DNA from 2 places in the Kitasatospora sp. NPDC097691 genome. Region 1 is predicted to be linked to the other one. Evidence: predicted binding sites of a transcription regulator. Region 1 holds the regulator's gene; the other holds the start of a gene.
What was found. The regulator HrcA, encoded in region 1, represses chaperone genes, less so after heat shock. The targets are predictions, from matches to a motif close to TTNGCACTCNGNNNNNCNGAGTGCNAA.
Positions count from the first base shown of each region.

Region 2: ABTY56_RS16865 (FmdB family zinc ribbon protein) is a predicted target of HrcA. The motif match lies at 2,439-2,465, and genes of this name have one in related genera.

Region 1 is NZ_JBEORY010000021.1:99,464-108,619, forward strand. It holds gene dnaJ (molecular chaperone DnaJ) at 1-1,020, opposite strand, end outside; gene hrcA (heat-inducible transcriptional repressor HrcA) at 1,094-2,128, opposite strand; gene htpX (zinc metalloprotease HtpX) at 2,431-3,351, shown strand; gene pspAB (PspA-associated protein PspAB) at 3,387-3,977, shown strand; gene ABTY56_RS17565 (DUF3097 domain-containing protein) at 4,152-4,985, shown strand; gene ABTY56_RS17570 (Uma2 family endonuclease) at 4,976-5,533, opposite strand; gene hemW (radical SAM family heme chaperone HemW) at 5,574-6,803, opposite strand; gene ABTY56_RS17580 (AMP-dependent synthetase/ligase) at 6,882-8,804, opposite strand.
Region 2 is NZ_JBEORY010000020.1:95,953-105,108, forward strand. It holds gene ABTY56_RS16855 (potassium/proton antiporter) at 1-651, shown strand, start outside; gene ABTY56_RS16860 (MFS transporter) at 977-2,338, shown strand; gene ABTY56_RS16865 (FmdB family zinc ribbon protein) at 2,477-2,773, shown strand; gene ABTY56_RS16870 (hypothetical protein) at 3,125-3,397, shown strand; gene mscL (large conductance mechanosensitive channel protein MscL) at 3,428-3,847, shown strand; gene ABTY56_RS16880 (hypothetical protein) at 3,873-4,154, opposite strand; gene ABTY56_RS16885 (sigma-70 family RNA polymerase sigma factor) at 4,359-5,330, opposite strand; gene ABTY56_RS16890 (phosphatase PAP2 family protein) at 5,753-6,712, shown strand; gene ABTY56_RS16895 (carbon-nitrogen hydrolase family protein) at 6,755-7,633, shown strand; gene ABTY56_RS16900 (FtsX-like permease family protein) at 7,803-9,156, opposite strand, start outside.

The DNA.
Region 1 (9,156 bases):
CTCGGGGTCGAGCTTGGTGGGCGTCTTCACCTCGACATGCACTATCAGGTCGCCCCGGCCGCCCCCGCGCAGGTGGGTGATGCCCCGGCCGTGCAGCGGGATCGACTGGCCGGACTGGGTGCCGGGCCGGATGTCGACCTCCTCCAGGCCGTCCAGGGTCTGCAGCGGCACCTGGGTGCCGAGCGAGGCCGCCGTCATCGGGATGGTGACGGTGCAGTGCAGGTCGTCCCCGCGCCGCTGGAAGATGGCGTGGGTGGTCTCGGCGATCTCGACGTACAGGTCGCCGGCCGGGCCGCCGCCGGGGCCGACCTCGCCCTCGCCGGCCAGCTGGATCCGGGTGCCGTTGTCGACACCGGCCGGGATCTTGACGGTCAGGGTGCGACGGGCGCGGACCCGGCCGTCGCCGGCGCACTCCGGGCACGGGGTCGGCACGACGGTGCCGAAGCCCTGGCACTGCGGGCAGGGCCGGGAGGTCATGACCTGGCCCAGGAAGGACCGGGTGACCTGGGAGACCTCGCCCTTGCCGCGGCACATGTCACAGGTCTGCGCGGAGGTGCCGGGGGCTGCGCCCTCGCCGCTGCAGGTGGTGCAGGTGACGGCGGTGTCGACCTGGAGTTCCTTGGTGGTGCCGAAGGCGGCCTCCTCCAGGGTGATCTCCAGCCGGATCATGGCGTCCTGTCCGCGGCGGGTGCGCGAGCGCGGCCCGCGCTGGCCGGCCGCGGCGCCGAAGAAGGCGTCCATGATGTCGGAGAAGCCAAAGCCCGCCGCGCCCGCGCCGAAGCCGCCCGCGCCACCGCCGCCCGGGGACAGCGGGTCGCCGCCGAGGTCGTAGACCTGGCGCTTCTGCGGGTCGGAGAGCACCTCGTAGGCGGCGTTGATCTCCTTGAACCGCTCCTGCGTCTTCGGGTCCGGGTTGACGTCCGGGTGCAGTTCGCGTGCCAGGCGCCGGAACGCCTTCTTGATCTCGTCCTGCCCCGCATCCCGTCGGACGCCGAGTACCGCGTAGTAGTCCGTGGCCACCAAATGCTCCGCTTGTTCCGCCTGTAGTAGTGCTGAGACTGGACGCCATTGGTTGTCCAACGGCGACTGTTTGCTACGACTCGGCCAGGATCTGGCCCACGTACCGCGCCACCGCCCGCACCGCCCCCATTGTGCCCGGGTAGTCCATCCGGGTCGGACCGATCACACCCAGTTTGGCCACGCTCTCGTCGCCCGAACCGTAACCGACGGACACGACCGAGGTGGAATTCAGCCCTTCGTAGGCGTTCTCCCGCCCGATCCGGACCGTCATCGCGGCGTCGTTGGTCTCACCCAGGAGGCGGAGCAGGATGACCTGCTCCTCCAGGGCCTCCAGCACCGGCTGGATGGTGAGCGGGAAGTCGTGGCCGAAGCGGGTGAGGTTTGCCGTGCCGGCCAGCATGATCCGCTCCTCGTTCTGTTCCGCGAGCGTCTCGAACAGTGTCGCCAGGACCGTGCTGACGGTCGGCCGGTCGGCCTGCTCGAACATCGCCGGGAGCTCCTCCAGCACGCCCGGGACCTCGGGGAGGCGACGGCCGGCGGCTCTGGTGTTGAGCGCCGTCCGCAGCTCCGCCAGGACGGTCTCGCCGACCGTACCCGGGCAGTCGACCATCCGCTGCTCGACCCGGCCGGTGTTGGTGATCAGCACCAGCATCACCTTGGCCGGGGCCAGCGCCACCAGCTCGATGTGCCGGACGGTCGAGCGCGTCAGCGACGGGTACTGCACCACGGCGACCTGCCGGGTCAGCTGGGCGAGCAGCCGCACGGTGCGCGCGACCACGTCGTCCAGGTCGACCGCGCCGTCCAGGAAGTGCCGGATCGCCCGGCGCTCGGGGGCGCTCATCGGCTTGATCTCGGCGAGCTTGTCGACGAAGAGGCGGTAGCCCTTGTCGGTCGGGATGCGGCCGGCGCTGGTGTGCGGCTGGTGGATGTAGCCCTCCTCCTCCAGCGCCGCCATGTCGTTGCGGACGGTCGCCGGCGAGACCCCGAGGTTGTGCCGCTCCACCAGGGCCTTGGAGCCGACCGGCTCCTCGGTGCCCACGTAGTCCTGCACGATCGCGCGGAGCACGGCGAGCTTGCGGTCGTCCAGCTGGCGGACCTCACCGGCCATGGGGCACGCACCTCCGTCTTCGCACGTTGTCCGTCTGTGTCCCTGTGTGTCCCTGTGTGCTGCAGCGGGCCGCTCCGGGAGGCCCCGACCTTGGCACTCTGAACACCCGAGTGCCAAAACCGTACCTGCCAGTGTAAGGCCCGGGTCCTACGGCAGGAACGGCCCGACCGGCGTGATCCTGCCCGCAGTTCCGGGTACGGCCCGCGAGGCGGCCACCGTTCACCGGTTCCCGGCGCGCGAGTGGTGCTCCGGGGCCGTCCGGGTGGGAGCATCGGAAGCGACGGCGAATGGAGGAGCAAGCGATGTCGAGCTCGGGCCAGCACACCCGTTTCGCGCCCGACCGCGGCCTGACCGGCCGCATGGTCGTGACGATGTTCGTGATCGGGCTGCTGTACGTCGGTTTCACCGGCCTGCTGATCGCGCTGCTGCGCGGCGCCTGGCCGCTGATCGTCCTGATCTCCGGCGGGCTGTTCGTGGCCCAGTTCTGGTTCAGCGACAAGATCACCGAACGGGCCATGGGCGCCCACCAGGTGACCCCGGAGGAGTTCCCCCAGCTGCACGGCACGATCGACCGGCTCTGCGCCCTGGCCGACATGCCCAAACCGCGCGTGGCGGTCGCCGACAACGACATGCCCAACGCCTTCGCCACCGGCCGCAACCCGCAGAACGCGGTGGTCTGCGTGACCACCGGCCTGCTGCGCCGGCTGGAGCCGGAGGAGCTGGAGGGCGTCCTCGCGCACGAGCTGTCCCACGTCGCCCACCGGGACGTCGCGGTGATGACGATCGCCGGCTTCCTCGGCGTGCTCGCCGGCGCGATGACCCGGATCGCCGTGTACGGCGGGTTCATGGGCGGCGGGCGCAACAACAACGACCAGAACGCGGCCATCGTGGCCCTGATCATCCCGCTGGTCTCGATGGTCGTGTACGCGATCAGCTTCCTGCTCACCCGGCTGCTGTCCCGCTACCGCGAGCTGGCGGCCGACCGCGCCGCCGCCCAGCTCACCGGCCGGCCCAGCGCGCTCGCCTCGGCCCTGACCAAGGTGACGGGGCAGATCGCGGCCATCCCCAGCAAGGACCTGCGCCAGGCGCAGCCGTACAACGCCTTCTACTTCGCCCCCGCGCTGAGCGCGCGGGAGACCGCCACGCAGCTGTTCTCCACCCACCCGACGCTGGAGAAGCGACTGGCGCAGCTGGCGAAGATCACCGAGCAGCTGGGCCGCTGATCCCGCGCCCCGCCGTTCGACACGAAAGGACCGCCGTGGGAATCCTGGACGCCCTGTTCGGCCGCACCAAGCCCGTCAAGCCCGACCTCGACCAGCTGTTCGGCGTGCCGTCCGCCGCGCTGACCCTGGAGGCCGGCGCCGGGTTCACCCCCACCGGGCTCGGCTCGGTCTGCTTCGCGGCCGTCGAGGGCGCGGCCTTCGTCCAGGTCGAGCAGCAGGTGCGGGCGCTGCTGGACGCCGACACCGAGCGCGGCGGCGTGCCGGTGGAGGCCTCCAAGGACGACTACGGCTACTCCTGGCTGCTGGCCCGGCACTCCCCGCAGGAGCTGCCGGAGCTGGTCAACGACCTGCACGCGGTGAACAGCGAGCTGGAGGCGAACGGCTTTGGTCCGCAGCTGCTCTGCTCGCTGGTGGGCTTCAGCGACCCGCAGGGGCGGTCGCTGGCGCTGGTCTACCTCTACAAGCGCGGCACCTTCTACCCGTTCGCCCCGATGCCCGGCGGCGGGGAGAAGCGCAACAGCCCGCTGGAGCTGCAGGTCAACGCGATGCTGGGGAACGACCTGCGGCTGGAGAAGGACCTGAGCCGCTGGTTCCCGCTCTGGGGCGCGCCGGGCATGGAGGGGTGACCCCCCGGGCCGGCCGGCCCTCGGGCAGGTCGGAGCCCCAGCGGTCCGTGACCAGGGGCGTCACGGGCGCTCTGCGCCCCGTCGCGGCCGGCTCGGCACCGATGCGCCGCCCGGTCCCGGACCGGGGCGCGCCGGGCCCCTGACGGCCCGCCCGGCCTCCCTATGATCACCCGTATGCGCAGCCGCCAGTACGGACCCGACCTGACCCCGCCGTGGAAGAACCAGGCCCCGGCCCCGGAGGTGCCCGCCGAGCGGGACCTGGTGGTCGAGGAGGTGGCGACCGGCTTCTGCGGGGCGGTGGTGCGCTGCGAGAAGACCGCCGAGGGGTTCACCGTCACCCTGGAGGACCGTTTCGGCAAGCACCGGGTGTTCCCGCTGGTGCCGCGCGGCTTCCTGCTGGAGGGCAGGGTCGTCACCCTGGTCCGCCCCGCCGCCCCCGCGGCCCCCCGCACGCCGGGCCGCACCGCCTCCGGCTCCGTCGCCGTCCCCGGGGCCCGCGCCCGGGTCGCCCGCGAGTCGCGGATCTACGTCGAGGGCCGGCACGACGCCGAGCTGGTCGAGCGGGTCTGGGGCGACGACCTGCGGATCGAGGGCGTCGTGGTGGAGTACCTGCGCGGCATCGACGACCTGCCGGCGATCGTCGCCGACTTCGCCCCCGGCCCCGGCCGCCGCCTCGGCGTCCTGGTCGACCACCTGCTCCCGGGGACGAAGGAGCACCGCATCGCCACCCGGGTCACCGGCGAGTCCGTCCTGGTCGTCGGCCACCCCTACATCGACGTCTGGCAGGCCGTGAAGCCCGCCTCCGTGGGCATCCCCGCCTGGCCCGCCGTGCCGCGCGGGGAGGACTGGAAGGAGGGCACCTGCCGCCGCCTGGGCTGGCCGGTGGACACCCCCGCCGCGTGGAAGCACATCCTGTCGAGGGTGGACAGCTACAAGGACCTGGAGCCCGAACTGCTGGGCCGGGTGGAGGAGTTGATCGACTTCGTAACCGCACCCGGTCAGGAGTAGGTCTGGAACTCCGAGGTGTCCAGAACGATGCCGAGCAGGTCGACCTCGATCGGATCGCCGAATTTGCTGGTCCGCTCGGCCCAGTACACAGGGGTACCGGAAGCCGTGTCGGTGGTCAGATCCGTGAGGAGCACGCACACGCCCTTGAGCGGGTCGACGATGAGGTACGCCGGAATCCCGCCCTGGGCGTACATCTCGCGCTTGGTGCGGTAGTCCCGGTGCACGCTGGTCTTGGACACCACCTCGACCACCACGGTCACCGCAGCGGCGGACAGCAGCCGGCCGGCCTCCGGGACGACGCCCCGCTCGAACACGACCAGATCCGGCTGGGGTTCGCTGGCCTCGCCGGAGATGATCAGATCCTGGGTCTGCAGCGCCCGCCACCGAGCGTAGGGGGTCTGGTGCTGAATGGCGGAGACGATGAGGTTGTGGACCATGTCCGACCCGGCCATCATCACGATTTCCCCCCTGATGAGTTCGGCCTTGACGCCTTCCGGAACCTCCAGGTTCTCGAAGATCCCCATCATCCGGTCATCGATGGCGGTCACTGCGCGCTCCCTCCGACGGCTGACACCACGTTAACGAACGTCAGTCCACCAGGTCACGCACGAGCGCGTCCGCGAGCAGCCTCCCCCGGAGGGTGAGGGCGGCGCGGCCCCGCTGGTAGGGCTCCGCGGCGAGGAGGCCGTCCGCGAGGGCCCGGTCGGCGGCCTTGCGGCCGGTGTCGGTGAGCAGGTCCAGGGCGACGCCCTCGACCAGGCGCAGCTCCAGCAGGATGCGCTCGACGCGCCGGTCCTCGTCCGCCAGGACCTCGCGGCCCAGCGCCGGGGTGCGGCCCTCGGCGAGGGCCTGCGCGTAGGCGGCGGGGTGCTTGGCGTTCCACCACCGGACGCCGCCGACGTGGCTGTGGGCGCCGGGGCCGGCGCCCCACCAGTCGGCGCCCGTCCAGTAGAGCTCGTTGTGGCGGCAGCGGCCCTCGGGGGTGGTGGCCCAGTTGGAGACCTCGTACCAGTGGTACCCGGCGGCGGCGAGCGCCTCCTCGGCGATCAGGTAGCGGTCGGCGTGCACGTCGTCGTCGATCATCGGCAGTTCGCCGCGCTTGACCCGGGCGGCGAGCCGGGTGCCCTCCTCGACGATCAGGGAGTACGCCGAGACGTGGTCGGGCCCGGCGCCGATGGCGGCGTCCAGGGAGGCCCGCCAGTCGTCGTCGGACTCGCCCGGGGTGCCGTAGATCAGGTCGAGGTTGACGTGCTCGAACCCGGCGGCGCGCGCCTCGGCCACGCAGGCCTCCGGGCGGCCCGGGGTGTGGTGGCGGTCGAGCAGCTGCAGCACGTGCGGGCGGGCGCTCTGCATGCCGAAGGAGATCCGGTTGTAGCCGCCCTCGCGCAGCTCCGCCAGGTACGCCGGGCCGACGGACTCCGGGTTGGCCTCGGTGGTCACCTCGGCGTCGTCGGCGAGCCCGAACTCCTCGCGGACCGCGGCGAGCATCTTCACCAGGTCGCGGGCGGGCAGCAGGGTGGGGGTGCCGCCGCCGAGGAAGACGGTGCGCACCGGCAGCTGCACGTCCCCCAGCACCCGCCGGGCCAGCCGGATCTCGGCGACCACGTTGTCCGCGTACGTCTCCTGCGAGGCGACCGCCCCGGAGGAGCGCAGCTCGGTGGCGGTGTAGGTGTTGAAGTCGCAGTAGCCGCAGCGGCTGGCGCAGTACGGCACGTGCAGGTAGAAGCCGAACGGCCGGCTGCCGAGCCCGTCCAGGGCGTGCGCGGGCAGGGAACCGTCGGACGGCACGGGTTCGCCGTCGGGGAGTGCGGAGGGCATGCCCCCATTGTCCCGTACGGCCGGCGAAGCTCCCGTACGGCCCGCGACGACGGCGCGGACCGTACGGGACGGGCCGGGTCAGGCCTCGTTGGCGCCCGCGTACATCGCGGTGACCGCGTCCGCGTAGGTCCGCTCCACCACCGGGCGCTTGATCTTCAGGCTCGGGGTGAGCTCGCCGTGCTCCACGTCGAGGTCGCGCGGCAGCAGGTGGAACTTCTTGATCGTCTGCCAGCGCTGCAGCCCCGCGTTGAGCCGCTTCACGAAGCCCTCGATCAGCTCGTGCACGGCCGGCTCGACGGCCAGCTCGGCGTACGACTTGCCGGCCAGGCCGTGCTCGGCCGCCCACGGCATGAGGACCGCCTCGTCCAGGCCGATCAGCGCGGTGCAGAAGTTGCGGCCGTTGCCGATCACCAGGATGTTGCTGACGAACGGGCAGACCGCCTTGAACTTGCCCTCGACCTCGCTGGGCGCCACGTACTTGCCGCCGGACGTCTTGAACAGGTCCTTCTTGCGGTCGGTGATCCGCAGGAAGCCGTCCGGGCTGAGCTCGCCGATGTCCTCGGTGTGGAACCAGCCGTCCGCCTCCAGCACCTCGGCGGTCTTCTCCGGCAGGTTGTGGTAGCCGCGCATGACGCCCGGACCGCGCAGCAGGATCTCGCCGTCCTCGGCGATCCGCACCTCTGTGCCGGGCAGCGGGCGGCCCACCGTGCCGATCCGCACGTCCTCCTCGCGGTTGACGCAGGAACCGGCGCTGGTCTCGCTCAGGCCGTAGCCCTCCAGGATCGGCACCCCGGCGCCCAGGAAGAAGTAGCCGATCTCCGGGGCCAGCGCCGCACTGCCGGAGACCGCGCCGCGCAGCCGCCCGCCGAATGCCGCCCGGATCTTCGCGTACACCAGCTTGTCGGCCAGCGCGTGCTGCACCCGCAGGCCCAGCGGGGCCGTGCCGGCACCGGTGGCGATCCGGCTCTCCTGGACGGCCCGGGCGTGCTCGCGGGCGACCTTGGCCGCCCACAGGAAGATCTTGTACTTGGCGCCGCCCTCGGCCCGGGCCTTGCCCGCGATGCCGTTGTAGACCTTCTCGAAGATCCGCGGCGCCGACGCCATGACGGTCGGCCGGATCACCGGCAGATTGTGGATGATCCGGTCCACCCGGCCGTCCACCGCCATCACGTGGCCGGTGGCGATCTGCCCGGAGATCAGCGTCTTGCCGAACACGTGCGACAGCGGCAGCCACATGAACTGGACGTCGTCGGCCCGCAGCAGCCCGCTGGCCTCCTGCGCCCGGCCCTCGTACGCCCAGCAGTCGTGCACCAGCCGCACGCCCTTGGGACGGCCCGTGGTGCCCGAGGTGTAGATCAGGGTCGCCAGCTGCTCCTTGTCGAGCCCGGCCACGGCCTTCTCCACCGCGTCCGGCTGCCGCTCCAGGTACTCGGCGCCGCGCTGCTCCAGCTCCGCCAGGGTGAGCACGTCGAGGCCGGCCGCCTCCGGGGCATCCTCCGGGGCGTCGAACAGGATGACGGTGCGCAGCTCGGGCAGCCGGTCGATCTGTGCGACGGCCTTCGCCAGCTGGGCGGCGTTCTCCGCGAACAGCGCCCGGGAGCCCGAGTCGGATAGGATGAACGCCGTCTCGTCCGCGTTGGTGCTCGGATAGACGGTCGTGATCGCGGCGCCCGCGCACATGGCGCCGAGGTCCGCGATGATCCACTCGATCCGGGTGGACGACGCCAGGGCGACCCGGTCCTCCGGCTGGATGCCGAGCGCCATCAGACCGGCCGCCACCGCCTTCACCCGGGTCGCGGTCTGCGCCCAGGTCAGCGAACGCCACTGCTCCGCGCCGGGCGCGCCGTCGGCGGCGTGCTCGTCGACCGGGGCCGGGTGGCGGTAGGCCTCGCCGTTCGGGGTCGCGGCGACCCGCTCCAGGAACAGGTGGGCGACGGAGGCGGGACGCCCGGCGACGAGGTCGGGCCTGCCGGAGTCGATCAGGGACTGCGCGGAACTCAACGAGGACCTCCGGGGGCGGGTGGCCGTCTGAGGGATTGTCGCGGCGGCCGTGGGGGCGGTCGCCGGGCCCCGGGTTTACCTGAGCGGTACCGGTCAGTAACAAGGGGGCAACCAGCAGCCTAGGGGGAAACCGGTCATTCCGTAAGAGGGTGGATCCAGCTGGCACGCCCCCGCGACACCGGTGACCGCACCGCGCCGCGCCGACGCACCCCACGAAGTGACCAACGAGCGAACCTGCCGGACCGTTCGGCAAAAGCCCGGCAAACCCCCGGTTCCCGCACGCCGAATGGCCTGTACGACGCTACAGAACAACGAGAATTGGGGTGCGAACCCGACCGGCGACGACAAGAGT
Region 2 (9,156 bases), on a different contig from region 1:
ATGTTCGTGCTGCTCGGCCTGCTCTGCACGCCCGCGACCATGGGCTCCGCGGTGGTACCCGCGCTGGTCATCGGTGGCGTGCTGGTCTTCCTGGCCCGACCGCTGTCCGTGGTGGTCTCGCTGACCCCCTTCAAGGTGCCGGCCCGCGAGCAGGCACTGCTGAGCTGGGCCGGGCTGCGCGGGGCGGTGCCCATCGTGCTGGCCACCATCCCGGTGGTGTCGGGCGCGCACAAGGCCGAGGACGTGTTCAACATCGTCTTCATCCTGGTCGTCGTCTTCACCCTGCTCCAGGGGCCGACCCTGCCGTGGGTGGCCAAGCAGCTGAAGATCGGCGAGGGCGCGATGGGCCAGGACCTCGACATCGAGTCCGCCCCGCTGGAGAAGCTGCACGGGCACCTGCTGTCGGTCACCCTCTCCCCCGCCTCCCGGATGTCCGGCGTGGAGGTCAGCGAACTGAGACTGCCCAAGGGCGCGGCGGTCACCCTGGTCGTGCGCGAGGGCAACTCCTTCGTGCCGGACAAGGCGACGGTGCTGCGCGGCGGGGACGAACTGCTGGTGGTCACCACGGACGAGGTCGGCGAGGCCGCGGAGCGGCGGCTGCGGGCCGTCGACAAGGGCGGCAAGCTCGCGGGGTGGCTCCACGGGCGGTGAGCCGGGGGCCCTCCGGGGCGTCCCGGGGGCTCGGGAGGCTCGGGGCGTCCGGGGCGTCCGGGGCGCTCGGGACGGGGTGGGCTGGCGGGATCTACGCGCGTAACTGTATGCTGGTTCGACCACGCCGTATAACCACCGCTAGACCACCCCCAGCATCTGCCTGACGCAGAGTTGGCGCGACCGCTCGGCGGCCGCGGTCCGCCCCCCGGCAACCCCACCGGGCCGACCCGGTATCTACCCCGGTCGACGCGCGAGAGGACGACTCTCGGCGCCGTCGGGGCCACACCATGCCCTGCCGCGCTACCAGGCAGCAGGAAGGACGACCGTGACGGCCCGCCGAACGGTCGACACCGCCGCGGACAGCACCGCGGACACCACCGCAGCCCAGGCCCCCGCCCGCGTCGGGTACGGAGAGCTGCTGCGCACCCCCGGAGCCTGGACCTTCCTGGCCCCGGCCCTCGTCGCGCGACTGCCGTACGCGATGCTCAGCATGGGCATCCTGCTGCTCGTCACCAAGACCCACGGCTCGTACGGCACCGCCGGTACGGTCACCGCCGTCGCCGCCGTCGCCCAGGCCCTGATCGGGCCGCAGACCGGGCGGCTGGCCGACCGGTACGGCCAGGCCGCGGTGCTCGTCCCGACCGTCCTGGTGCACGGGGCCTCGGTCGGCGTGCTGATCGCGCTGGCGCTCGGCCACGCGCCGGCCTGGAGCCTTTTCCTGGCCGCCGTGCCGGCCGGTGCGAGCGTCCCGCAGATCGGTGCGATGATCCGGGCCCGCTGGGTCGCCCGCTTCACCGCCGACGGCCCGTCCGACACCTCGGCGGCCAAGGTGAGCACCGCGTTCGCCTTCGAGTCGGTGACCGACGAGTTCACCTTCGTGATCGGCCCGATCCTGGCCTCCGGCATCGCCGCCATGGCGAGCCCGGCGACCGCCCTGGTCGCCGAGGCCGCGCTGACCGTCGTCGGCGGCCTGGCCTTCGCCGCCCAGCGGCGCACCGCCCCCGCCCGGATCGTGCCGCAGCCCGGCGCCGAGCGTGTCTCGGCGATCGCCTCCCCCGGCGTCCGGCTGCTCGCCGGGTCCATCCTCGGCGTCGGCGCGGTGTTCGGCGGCATGCAGGTCTCGGTGAACGCCTTCGCCGACTCGGTCGGGCAGCACGACGCGGGCGGCACCGTGTACGGGATCTTCGCGGGCGGCTCGATGCTGGCCGGCGTGCTCTACGGCGTGATCGCCTGGCGACGGCCCGTCCACAAGCGGATGCTGATCAGCTACGCGCTGCTGGTCCTGGGCTGCTCCACGCTGTGGGCGATGCCGAACCTGGTCGCGCTCACCGTCGCCGGGCTGGTCTGCGGCCTGGCCATCGCGCCGACCCTGATCAGCGGCTACACCCTGGTCGAGACGCTGGTCGCGGACGGCGCCAAGACGGAGGCCTTCACCTGGCTGACCGGTGCCATCGGGCTGGGGCTCGCGGTCGGCTCGATGGTGGCGGGCAGCCTGATCGACGGGCACGGGCCGTCCACCGGGTTCCTGGTGCCGCTGATCGGCGCCGGCCTGGGGCTGCTCGCGCTGTTCTCGCAGCGGCACCTGCTGGTGGCACCGCGGACTTCGAACCGGATCGTCGCCGGCTCCGCGCCGGGCTCCGTGGAGCCCGCCGGCGCTGCACAGCTGGTGGGCGCGGCCAAGGGCTGAGCGAGGCGGTGGTTCGCGGCCGATCCCGGGCCGGGGCGGGGCCGATCTCACACCGGAGTCGCTGGACTGATCCCGCGGAATGCCGCATCATTGACCATCGTTAGCACTCATCAGGCGAGAGTGCCAGGAGGAAGACAAGTGCCCACGTACCAGTACCAGTGCACCGAGTGCGGCAACGGCCTGGAGGCGGTGCAGAAGTTCACCGACGAGGCACTGACCACGTGCCCCGACTGCCAGGGACGGCTTCGCAAGGTCTTCTCGGCCGTGGGTGTCGTGTTCAAGGGGTCCGGCTTCTACCGGACCGACAGCCGCTCCTCCTCCAGCAGCTCGGTCGGTTCCGGGTCGTCGTCGACGTCGTCGACCACGACCTCCGCGGCCCCCGCGTCGGGCACGGGCTCCTCGGCCCCGTCCAGCCCGGCTCCGGCCGCGAGCTGACCAGGGCGCCCGGAAAGCAGTCGGGCGCACAGCAGTCCTCGGAAAGGCCCGTCGATCCCGCTTCCACGCGGGGGCGGCGGGCCTTTCCGCATTCCTCCGGACCGGTTCTTCAGGCCCCGGTTCTTCAGGCCCGGTTTCGCCGGGCCGGTTCCTCCGGGCCGCTTCCTCCGGGCCGGTTTCGTCAACTCCGGCAGGGCGGATCAACCTGTGCGGGTGTACGAAGTCGTCCACAGGGGCGGGTTTGTCCACAGGCTGGGGAAACGGCTTTCCGGGTCCGGCCCGAGCGCGCATCGTGTGGGTCGTCAGCCGGTCCACCCGGGGTCGGCTGCCAGGCCTTCCGGAGGTGCGTCGATGACGACCATGAGCTTCTCCGTCCCGCTGCCCGCCCCCGCCGTTCCGCCCCGGCAGGAGGTGCCGAGCTTCCCGCCGATCCGGCGCGGGTGCGGTGGGTGGCACCGCCTGCGCAGCGCGGTCCGGCGGCGGGCCGGGGTGCCCGCGCTGGTGCTGCTCGCGGTGGCCGCCGCGCTCGCGCTCGGGCCCGCGCGGGCCGGTCTGCCGCCACCCGGCGGGGGCGCGATGGGCCGGACGGGTTGTCAATCCGGGGCTGCGGAAGATCACCCGTAACCCGGCAACGACTTCGTCGTTCGAGGCGGCATGAAGGGCTTCAAGGAATTCCTGCTGCGCGGAAATGTCGTCGAACTCGCCGTCGCCGTGGTCATCGGCGCGGCTTTCACCAACATCATCAACGCCTTCGTCAAGGGCGTGATCAACCCGATCATCGGCGTGTTCGGAACGAAGGACCTGGGTTCCTACAGTTCCTGCCTCAAGGGACCCTGCGTGGTGGGCCCGACCGGCGAGGTCACGTCCGGGGTCCAGATCCTGTGGGGATCGGTGCTCAGCGCCGCCCTGCAGTTCCTGATCACCGCGGCCGTCGTCTACTTCGTCCTGATCGTGCCCATGAACAGGATGGCGGCCCGCCGCCAGACCCCCGCCGAGGCCGCGGCGGAGGCCGAAGCCAAGGAGGTCCAGCTACTGACCGAGATCCGCGACGCGCTGGTCGCACCCATGCGCTGACGCGCAGACCGTACCCGTCCGTCCCTCAGCCCCCGTGGTGCGGCGGGCGCTGGCTCAGGTACCAGTCCAGCCCCCGCCCACCGCTCTCCCCCGCCCCGGAACGCTCGCCCCAACCGGTGTCGGTGTCGTCCCGGGACTGCTGGTCCAGCGGGTCCCGGAAGACCAGCCGGGCCTTGGCCGCGGGCTTCTCTTGCGGCTCGCGGTCCCCGGTCGGGTCCTGGCCCCGGTCCTGGCTCTGGTCCTGGTCCTGGTCCTGGTCCTCGCCCGCGCCCTGCTCCGCCGGTCGTTCCTGTCCCTGCTCGCTCACCCTGTCCACTCCGTCGTTCGCCTCGTCCTGCCCGCCCTGTCCTGTCCCTCCAGCCTAAGAGCCCCGAGGCACGACTCGGGCCCCGGTACGGAGCGCTCCGTACCGGGGCCCGAGCGGGCGGGCAGATCCGTCAGGCGGGCCGTCGGAAGGGCTGGTCACGCGGGCACGGAAGGGCTGGTCATCCGGGCTGGGCACCAGGGCTGGTCAGGCGGCTTCGAAGCCTGCGTGGTCCGCGATCTTCTTCAGCTCGGCCAGCGCGTGCTTCTCGATCTGCCGGATCCGCTCACGGGTGAGGCCGTGCTGCTTGCCCACCTCGGTGAGGGTGCGCTCGCGGCCGTCCTCCATCCCGTAGCGGGAGCGGATGATCGAGGCCGTGCGATCGTCCAACCGCCCGATCAGATCGTCCAGTTCCTCACGGCGGAGCATCACCATCACGGCGTCCTCGGGGGACGTCGCCCCGGTGTCCTCGACGAGGTCGCCGAACTGGGTCTCGCCCTCGTCGTCCACCGACATGTTCAGGCTGACCGGGTCACGCGCCCAGTCCAGCACGTCCTTGATCCGGGCCTCGGTGGTGTCCAACTCGGCCGCGATCTCGGCCGGCTCGGCCTCGCGCCCCAGCTCCTTGGACTTCTCGCGCTGCACCCGCCGGATCCGCCCCAGCTCCTCCACCAGGTGCACGGGCAGCCGGATGGTGCGGGACTGGTCGGCGATGGACCGGGTGATCGCCTGCCGGATCCACCACGTCGCGTACGTGGAGAACTTGAAGCCCTTGGCGTAGTCGAACTTCTCGACGGCGCGCACCAGGCCCGCGTTGCCCTCCTGGATGAGGTCCAGCAGGGGGAGGCCGCTGCGCGGGTACCTGCGGGCGACCGCGACCACGAGCCGGAGGTTGGAGCGGATGAAGACGTCCTTGGCGCGCTCGGCGTCGGCGGCTATCGTCTCCAGCTCCTCGCGCGTGACGCCGTCGGGGAGTTCGTCCTCGTCGAGCAGATGCTGGGCGTACACCCCGGCCTCGATCCGCAGCGAGAGCTCGACCTCCTCGGCGGCATCGAGCAGGGGCGTCCTGGCGATCTCGTCGAGGTACATGCCGACCAGGTCACGGTCGGCCTCAAGGTTGGTCGGGCGGGCCGCGCGAGTCCGGTCGGCCCTGTCGCGAACGACGGCACGGGTGGCCATGCTTGCTCCCTTTGCTGGTGTTGCCGAGGTCTGCCTGCCTGCCCGGAGGGCAAGAAGTGCGGGCCCCACGGGGCTCACACGTAACGATCCAACGAACAGATTCCGGACAACATTCCCAAGTCACTCCGATTCTTCCCGCTGATGCAGTATCCTGCCGGTTTTCACCCCGACTTTGGACGCTCGGTGACCACTCGGGCACGTCCCGTGCATTCGCGCGACCGTTCACGGAGCGATTTCTTCACTCGACTCTCACGCGCCGGTCGCCTATTGGTTGAACCCGCGAACGGCCGCGGGCGTTCCCGCGCACCCCCGCTACACGCCCGCGCCCGCGCCCCGGCGCACGCAGGACCTCCGCACAAACGATGCCGAATCGCTATCGCTCCAGCTCCCGATCGGCACAGGACACTGGGAAGGTGTCAGCCATGCACCTGACCAACAGCACGACCTCCGCCACTGCGCGTAACCGCAGTCTCCTGCGGGACGCCGCGGTCATGTTGGTTTGTGCCGCACTGTTCAGCCTCCTGGCGGCTCTGGTGACGGGCCACTGGCGCCCGCTCGAACGCTTCGACCAGGAGTGGACCGACGAACTGCACATCTACGCCCGGGAACACCGGATCTGGACCGCCTCGGTGCAGACGCTCTCGGACATCGGCGGCACCGTCACGATGCGTACACTCCTCGGAATCGCCGCCGCCTGGCTGTGGTTGATCGGCGCGCGGGTGCTGGCCGGCTGGGTGGCCGCCCAGACACTGGTCGGCTGGGGCGCCCAGTGGGCACTCAAGCTGGCCTTCGACCGCGCGCGGCCCGGCTTCTCCGACCCGGTCTCGCACGCCGGCGGCCCGGCCTTCCCCTCCGGCCACGCCATGGCCTCGACGATCACCTGCGCCGTCCTGGTCAGCCTGCTCTGGTACCGGGTCCGCCGCCGGGGCCGGACCGCCGCCTCCGCGGTCGCGGCGGCGACGGTGCTGACCATCGGCTGGACCCGGATCGCGCTCGGCGTGCACTGGCCCAGCGACGTGCTGGGCGGTTGGCTGGCCGCCGGGATCGTGTTGGGTGCCGTGACCACCGTGATCGAGCTCTGGCGGCCCGGCGCGCTGGCCCGCGACGTACGGCGGGTCAACTGGCGTACCAGGCCGAGGGTTCAGCGGGTCATCGTGCCGTCCGTCCGGCCGGTCCGGACCGCCGACCCGATGGACGAGGGCCACCCGGACGACGCCCCGCCGGCCGAGGGCTCGCCGGACCGGGGCCCGCTGGGTGACGGCCTGCTGGGTGACGGCGCGCTGCGCGAAGGTCCGCCGGCCGACGGCGCGCCGGGCGAGCACGGTCCGGACGGTGCCACCCCGAGGGACGCGGCCGACCGCCCGGACGAGACCGTCAGTTGAGGCCGCGTCATCTGCGGGCACCCGTCGGCTAGCGTGACCGCCATGTCCACCACCCCTGCTCCCGCCCCCGCGTTCCCCGCCGGACACCCCGAGCGGCCACTGCGGATCGCCACCGTCCAGACCCAGGCCGTGGCCGGCGACATATCCGCCAACGCCGAGCAAGCCGCCGCACTGATCCGCGAGGCCGCCGACGCCGGGGCCCGCCTGGTGCTGTTCACCGAGAAGTTCCTCTCCGGGTACGAGCCCGACCTGATCCGCACCGACCCGCTCAAGTACACCGTCCAGAACGGCGATCCGCGCCTCGCGCCGATCGCCGACGCGTGCCGCGAGACGGGGACCGTCGCCGTCGTCGGCGCCGCCGTGCAGGACGGTGCCGACCTGCGGATCTCCGCGCTCGTCCTCGGCGCGGACGGCGGCTTCGTCACCCGCTACGACAAGCAGTACCTGTTCAAGGCCGAACGCGACCTGTACCGCCCCGGGACGGCCGGCTGCACCCTGGAGCTGGACGGCTGGCGGCTCGGCCTCGGCATCTGCTACGACTCCGGCTTCCCCGAGCACGCCCGTGCCGCCGCACTCGACGGCTGCCACGCCTACCTGGTCGGCGCGCTGTTCAGCATGGGCCACGGCCACCACGAGTCCCGCGTCTGGTTCCCCGCCCGCGCGCTCGACAACACGCTCTACACGGTGCTGGCCAATCACATCGGCCGCACCGGCCCCTGGCACACCTGCGGCGGCAGCGCGGTCTGGGGCCCCGACGGCCGCCTGATCGCCGAGGCGAGCGAGGACCGGCGCGAGGTCGTCGTCGTCGACCTCGACCCCACCGTCCTGCGCACCACCCGCGAGAACGAGACCCTGCTCGCCGACCTCGCCCTCTCCGCCGCACATCCGGCCGCACCGCGGACCCGCATCACCCTGGCCTGACCCGGCGAGCGGCCCGGCTGACGCCCGGCTCGGCGCACACCGGGGTCGGTCGGTCCGACGGCACCCGCACCCGCCCCCGGCCCGGCGCCGCCCGTGCCACCCGTCCCGGTCGGTCGGGTGGCAGGGGCGGACGGCGTCCGGGGACGGACCTCGTCCTGGCCCGCGCCGATCAGGCCTCCCGCATCGCGGCCACCGCCGTCATCCGGCCGACGCGGCGGGCGGGGAGGACCGAGGCGGCGAGGCCGGTCAGCACGGTCAGCGCCAGCGCGGCCAGCACCAGCAGGACGGGCGGGCCGCCCACCGTACCGATGGTCGAGGTGACGGAGCGGGCGGCGGCCCAGCCGTAGGTGATGCCGAGGGCGGTGCCGACCAGGGCCCCGGCCAGGGAGAGCAGGACCGCCTCCAGGGTGAGCATCCGGCGCAGTCGGCGGCGGGACATCCCGATGGCGCGCAGCATGCCGATCTCGCGGGAGCGCTCGTTGACGCTGAGCATCAGGGTGGCCGCGACGCCGAGGCCGGCGATGGCGACGGAGAAGGACAGCAGGGCCATGCTGACGGTCGTCAGCCGGTCCAGCATCGACCGCAGGGTGTCGGCCTGCGCGGCGGTGTCGGTGACGATCACCTGCGGGTGGTCGGCGAGGGCGCGGTCCAGGGTGCGACGGGTGCTCTGGCGGTCCTCGCCAGCGGCCGGGGTGAGCCAGACCGTGGTGACGGGTGCGCCGGGGGCGAGGCGGTCCAGGGTCGCGGGTGTGACCAGCAGGGTGGCACCCGTCTGCAGGGTGAACGGCAGGCTGCTGCGGCCGGGTTGGAGCCGCAGTTCGACACCGGCGGCCCGGCGCGGGCCGCTCTCGCCGAGTGCGCTCAGTGCGGCGCCGTCGGCGAGGGTCCGGGCCTGCCCCACGCCGTCCGCCGAGGGGTTGAGCAGGGCGGGGTCGACGGCCGCGACCAGCGTGGGCCGGCCGTCGAGGTCGACGGTGGCGGAGCGGACCGGGGCGGCGGCCAGTCCGCGTTCGGCAGCGAGCGCGGTGAGCGCCCCGGGGGGCAGGGCGCCGCCGGTGGCGGCCGCCGAGAAGACCCCGGGCTGACGTGCGGACACCACCGGGACCAGGGAGTTCGAGGTGATCTCCAGCGCGGTGACCGCGGCGACCAGCACGGTCACGCCGAGCAGCAGCGCCGAGCCGGTCGCGCCGGTGCGACCCGGGTTGAGCCGCAGCTGCTGGGTGGCGAGCCGCCCGGCCGTGCCGCCGAGCCGCCGGGCGGGCGGGCCGAGCAGGCCGACGACCGCGGGCAGCACCCGGTCGGCGAGCCGGAGCACGCCGAAGAACGAGGCGATCGCGCCGACGGTGACCGCGAGCAGCGACAGCGGCGGCGGGGCCACCGCCCCGGCCACCAGGAGGGCCGTCCCGGCGACCAGGAGCACGGCGGTCCACGCCACGGCCCGCACCCTGGCCGCCCCGCCGACCGGCGCGGGTGCGCCGCCGAGCGCGGCGACCGGCGGTACGGCCGCCGCGGCCTTCGCCGGG